2 linked regions of the Shinella zoogloeoides genome follow. Each later gene encodes a partner of the first gene's protein in a complex. Links are inferred from orthologs where the notes say so. Each region holds a gene or a part of one and is shown in the gene's direction. Other genes may lie near its edges.

Region 1 (2,946 bases):
TTCACCAAGTCGCTCGGCATCGATGCGCATATCAACCCGCGCGCCGTCACGATCTCCGGCATCCTGCAACATGTGCGCAAGGGGCGCATCCGCTCGGTCTATGCGGTGCAGAAGGGCTCGGCCGAAGTGATCGAGGCCGAGGCGCTGGAAACCTCTCCGCTCGTCGGCAAGCCGCTGCGCGAGATCGAGCTGCCGCCCGGCATCCGCATCGGCGCGATCTATCGCGACAAGGCGGTGATCCGGCCGGACGGCAACACGAAGATCAAGGCGAAGGACCGGGTCGTGCTCTTTGCCGCCGCGGCCGCCGTGCGCCATGTCGAACAGCTCTTCCGCGTCAGCATCCAGTACTTCTAGGGTCTTCCATGCCTCGCTTCGCCTATGTCAACGGTCGCTATGTCCGCCATGCCGAGGCTGCGGTCTCCATCGAGGACCGCGGTTTCGTCTTCGCGGACGCGGTCTACGAGGTCTGCCAGATCCAGCAGGGCCTGATCGTCGATCTGACACGCCATCTCGACCGCCTAGACCGCTCGCTCGGCGAAATCCGCATCCGCCCGCCGATGCCGCGCGCGGCGCTTGTGGGCATCATGCGCGAGGTGCTGCGCCGCAACCGCGTCGTCGATGGCATGGTCTATCTCCAGGTGACGCGGGGCAGGGCGAAGCGCGACCATGTGTTCCCGTCGCCGGAGGTAAGGGCATCCTTCGTCGTGACGGCGAAATCGATGAACCCTGCCGTGAACGCGGCGAAATATGCGGCGGGAATCAAGGCGATCACGGTCGCCGAGAACCGCTGGGGCCGGGTCGATATCAAGACCGTCGGCCTCCTGCCGAACGTGCTGGCCCGCCAGCAGGCGAAGGAGGCGGGCGCGCAGGAAGCGATCTTCGTCGACGCCGACGGCAACGTGACCGAGGGCGGCGCGACGAACCTGTGGATCGTCGACAAAGTGGGAACGCTTGTCACGCGCCCCGCCGACCACGGCATCCTCAAGGGCATCACCCGCACCACGCTGATGGATGTGGCGGAAAAACTGGGTATCGCGGTCGAGGAGCGGCGGTTCTCCGTGGCGGAGATGCTGGAAGCGCGGGAAGTTTTCGTCACCGGGGCGACGACGATCTGCCTGCCGGTGGTTTCCATCGACGGACACACGATCGCAAACGGCCATCCCGGCATGACCGCGCAGAAAATCCGGGAGGCCTTTTTCGCCGTTGCGGAGAAGACCGCGATTTGATACCAAAATCGACGGTCCCGGAATTTCTTGCCGGGCACGGGGACATTTTATTATCAGTCAACCGGTCTCAAGGGCCGGCAATCAGAAAGAAGCGGCGCCATGGCGGAACGTTCTCAGAACCTGCAGGATCTTTTCCTTAATACCGTTCGCAAGCAAAAGATTTCCCTGACGATCTTTCTCATCAACGGGGTCAAGCTGACCGGGGTTGTCACCTCCTTCGACAATTTCTGTGTGCTGCTCCGTCGCGACGGTCACTCGCAGCTCGTGTACAAGCACGCGATCTCGACCATCATGCCGGGCCAGCCGCTGCAGATGTTCGAGACCGAGGAAAGCGGCTCCTGACAGGACCCAAGACCATTAAAAAATCCGATACAAGCAAGGATTCCATCGTTCCGGAGGCTGAGAAGCACCGGGACGACATGCGCGCCGTCGTCATCGTTCCGGTGTTGAAGGTGTCACGCGCGAAATCCGATTCGACGGCGGCGAGCGTCCGCTCGGACGAGGCGCGCCTGGAAGAGGCCGTCGGTCTCGCGCGCGCCATCGATCTCACCATCGTCCATTCGGCCATCGTGCCCGTCAGCCAGCCTAAGCCCGGTACGCTGCTCGGCACCGGCAAGATCGAGGAGATCAAGGCGGCGCTCGACGAGAACGATGCCGGCCTCGTCATCGTCGATCATCCGCTGACGCCGGTGCAGCAGCGCAACCTCGAGAAGGAGTGGGCCGCCAAGGTCATCGACCGGACGGGCCTCATTCTCGAAATCTTCGGCCGGCGCGCCTCCACCAAGGAAGGCACGCTGCAGGTCGAGCTTGCCCATCTCAACTACCAGCGCGGCCGCCTCGTCAGAAGCTGGACCCACCTTGAGCGTCAGCGCGGCGGTGCAGGCTTCATGGGTGGCCCCGGCGAAACGCAGATCGAAGCCGACCGCCGGCTGCTGCAGGACAAGATCGTCAAGCTGGAACGCGAGCTGGAGCAGGTGCGCCGCACGCGCCAGCTTCACCGTTCCAAGCGCAAGAAGGTGCCGCATCCGATCGTGGCGCTGGTCGGCTACACTAATGCCGGCAAGTCCACATTGTTCAACCGCATAACCGGGGCAGGGGTGCTGGCCGAGGACATGCTCTTCGCCACGCTCGATCCGACGCTGCGCCGCATGAAGCTGCCGCAGGGCCGCACCGTCATCCTCTCTGATACGGTGGGTTTCATCTCCAACCTGCCAACCCACCTCGTCGCCGCCTTCCGCGCGACGCTGGAAGAGGTGCTGGAAGCTGATCTCATCCTCCATGTGCGCGACATGTCCGACCCGGACAACGGTGCGCAATCTACGGACGTGCTGCGCATCCTCGCCGATCTCGGCATTGACGAGAAGGACGGTGCGGAACGCATCCTCGAAGTCTGGAACAAGATCGACCGGCTGGAGCCCGAGGCGCGCGACGCGCTGGTGCAGAAGGCGCAGACCCAGCCGAACGTCATCGCCGTTTCCGCGATTTCGGGCGAGGGCATCGATCGTCTGCTCGGCGAGATCAACCAGCGGCTTTCCGGCGTGCTGGTCGACCGCGACGTCGTCGTGCCGGTCATGCAGTTGCAGCTTCTGCCGTGGATCTACGACCACTCGATCATCGATTCCCGCGAAGACCTCGAAGACGGCAATGTGCGGCTGGAACTGCGGCTGACGGAAACCGAAGCCACCGAACTCGACCGCCGGCTTGGCAACGGGGCGAAGCG
Region 2 (3,086 bases), on another replicon or contig:
CGGTAATCATCGTAACGGGAGACCCCATAGGTCAGCTCCGCGCTTCTGATGTGAAGCCGGTGTCCTCGGCAGCTTCCTCGTTTATGGTCTCGTCGTCGATATCGCCCTGCTGCGCGGGATCGGTATCGAAAGCAGTGAGCTGGACCATGATTTCCTTGGCGCGCGTGATCGCAGCATCTTCTTGCACGTCATTCGCGGCCATGCAGACCGATACCTTCTCCCCACCCTCTCCGACGAACTCGACCGTCGTCGTGCCTTCGCCGCTGTGAACATTCGTTTCGATGAGTTGCATGGTGACCTCCTATCGGGATGGTCAAAACCGGAGAGGAGGGACGAAGTTCCTGTACGTTTGCGGACAGACTCCGTCGTCGGGAGCACGAAAATGCCGACGTACGGAACCTTTCGCCGCACGTGTTGTTGGCTAGTCGCAAACAGGGAGCGCACCATGGCCAAGACCACATCACCGAAAGCAGCATCGGCGAAATCATCGAAATCCACGGCAACGGCCGCGCAGATCCACGACCAAAAGCTAGTGCGTGGCGATGGCGGCGAACTGCACCAGGTCGCCGAGGGCGAAACGCCCGTTCTGACGACGGCACAAGGTGGTCCTGTCGCTGATGACCAGAACTCGCTCCGCGTCGGCGCACGCGGGCCGTTGCTGGTCGACGACTTTCATTTCCGCGAGAAGATCTTCCATTTCGACCACGAGCGCATTCCCGAACGGGTGGTGCATGCACGCGGGTATGGAGCGCACGGCTTCTTCGAGACTTACGAGTCCCTCGCTGCGTATACGCGCGCCGACCTCTTTCAGCGCGCCGGCGAGAAGACGCCGGCTTTTGTTCGCTTTTCCACCGTCGCAGGAAACAAGGGTTCCTTCGATCTGGCCCGCGACGTGCGCGGCTTTGCCGTCAAACTCTACACGCAGGAGGGCAACTGGGATCTTGTCGGCAACAACATCCCGGTCTTCTTCATCCAGGATGCCATCAAGTTCCCGGACATGGTGCATGCGGTGAAGCAGGAGCCCGACCGTGCCTTCCCACAGGCCCAGAGCGCGCATGATAATTTCTGGGACTTCATCAGTCTGACACCGGAAAGCATGCACATGATCATGTGGGTCATGTCGGACCGGGCCATTCCCCGTTCCTTCCGCTTCATGGAAGGGTTCGGTGTTCATACCTTCCGCCTGGTCAACGCGAAGGGTGAGTCCACGTTCGTCAAATTCCACTGGAAACCCAAGCTCGGCCTGCAATCCGTCGCCTGGAACGAGGCCGTGAAGATCAACGGTGCCGACCCGGACTATCACCGCCGCGACCTGTGGAACGCCATCCAGTCGGGCAACTTCCCCGAATGGGAGCTCTGTCTCCAGCTGTTCGATCAGGATTTTGCCGACAGTTTCGACTTCGACATCCTCGACCCTACCAAGATCATCCCCGAGGAGGTCCTGCCGGTGAAACCGGTCGGCCGCCTCGTCCTCGATCGCATGCCGGAGAATTTCTTTGCCGAGACGGAGCAGGTCGCGTTCATGACCCAGAACGTACCGCCCGGTATCGATTTTTCCAACGATCCGCTGCTGCAGGGGCGGAACTTCTCCTACCTCGATACGCAGCTTAAGCGTCTGGGCAGCCCGAACTTCACACATATCCCGATCAACGCACCCAAATGCCCTTTCCATCACTTCCAGCAGGACGGGCATATGGCCATGCGCAACCCCGTCGGCCGCGCCAATTACCAGCCCAACTCCTGGGGAGAAGGACCGCGTGAATCGCCGGTCGCCGGGTTCCCGCATTTCCCCGCCGAAGAGCAGGGCCAGAAGGTGAGGCTACGCCCCGAAAGCTTTGCCGACCACTATAGCCAGGCGCGCCAGTTCTACATTAGCCAAACCCCGGCCGAGCAACGGCACATCGCGGCCGCTCTGACCTTTGAGCTCAGCAAGGTCGAAACACCCGTGATCCGTGAGCGCGTCGTCTCGCATGTGATGAATATCGACGAGACCCTCGCCAACACCGTCGGCGAAAAGCTCGGCTTCCAGTCCATGCCGAAACCCGCCGATGCCGCAATGCCGACACGGCAGGACCTCGAGCCCTCGCCGGCGCTGAGCATCGTGGAGCGGGGACCGAAGCGCTTCGAGGGGCGCAAGCTTGGCATCCTCATTACGGACGGCGTCGATATCGACCTCTTGACCGGCCTGCAGGACGCCATTCTGGCGGAAAAGGCTGAGGTCGCCCTGATCGCGCCGAAAGTTGGTGGCGTGACAGCGTCCGACGGATCATGGGTACCGGCGCAGTTCATGATTGACGGCGGCCCGTCCGTGCTTTTCGACGCGGTGGCGCTGCTGCCGGCCAAGGCAGCCATGGACGACCTTCTGCAGGAGGCGACCGCGCGCGACTTCGTCGCCGATGCCTTCCAGCACTGCAAGTTCATTGGCCACGCCGCCGATGCCTTCCCGCTTCTGGAGAAGGCCGGGATCGCCGACAAGCTCGATGAAGGCGTCATCGAACTGCCGTGTGAAGACGGCCTCTCGGCCTTCGTCGCGGAACTCGGCAAGCTGCGCCTTTGGGCGCGCGAGCCCTCCGTCAAGCTCGGCAAGGCATCCGTTCCGTCCGCATAGCGGGTGGCTTGCCTTGCAGCATCCGCGGGGAACAAAGGTCCACAAGGCTGGTTAGCTCCCCGCGCGATCGCGCCTGCCATCTAGGCTAATGTTCACAACAACAGGAGAGACCCATGCCAACCAAGACAATGGAAGACCTTTTCCTCGATGGTATCAAGGACATCTACTACGCCGAGCGCAAGATCATTGCCGGCCTCAAGAAGATGATCCGCGGCGCCGAGGCCGAGGACCTGAAGGCCGCCTTCGACAAGCACCTGCAGGAAACCGAGGGCCAAGTCGAGCGGCTCGTGCAGGTGTTCGAGCTTCTCGGCAAGCCCGCCCGCGGCAAGACTTGCCCGGCCATCGACGGCATTCTCGAAGAAGGCCAGGAAATCCTCGAGGAATTCAAGGGGTCGCCCGCACTCGACGCAGGCCTTCTCGCCGCTGCGCAGGCCGTCGAGCACTACGAGATCGCCCGCTACGGCACCTTGAAGTCCTG

What was found.
Region 2: the proteins of hfq (region 1) and catE are in contact, whole or in part, in a crystal structure (PDB 3VU3), measured with the Escherichia coli proteins. The link is inferred for Shinella zoogloeoides from one-to-one orthologs.

Annotation. Positions count from the first base shown.
Region 1 is NZ_CP132311.1:1,492,597-1,495,542, forward strand. The notes cover bases 103-2,946. They hold hfq (RNA chaperone Hfq), read left to right. Parts: upstream 103-1,325; coding sequence 1,326-1,568; downstream 1,569-2,946. Other genes in these bases: trkA (Trk system potassium transporter TrkA), read left to right, coding at 103-354; Q9316_RS08440 (D-amino-acid transaminase), read left to right, coding at 363-1,226; hflX (GTPase HflX), read left to right, coding at 1,646-2,946. Outside these bases: more of trkA, read left to right, coding at 1-102. UniProt on the Escherichia coli protein: RNA chaperone that binds small regulatory RNA (sRNAs) and mRNAs to facilitate mRNA translational regulation in response to envelope stress, environmental stress and changes in metabolite concentrations.
Region 2 is NZ_CP132313.1:412,947-416,032, forward strand. The notes cover bases 43-3,026. They hold catE (catalase C), read left to right. Parts: upstream 43-445; coding sequence 446-2,608; downstream 2,609-3,026. Other genes in these bases: Q9316_RS24795 (hypothetical protein), read right to left, coding at 43-292; Q9316_RS24805 (YciE/YciF ferroxidase family protein), read left to right, coding at 2,722-3,026. Outside these bases: Q9316_RS24790 (SDR family oxidoreductase), read right to left, coding at 1-28; more of Q9316_RS24795, read right to left, coding at 32-42; more of Q9316_RS24805, read left to right, coding at 3,027-3,086.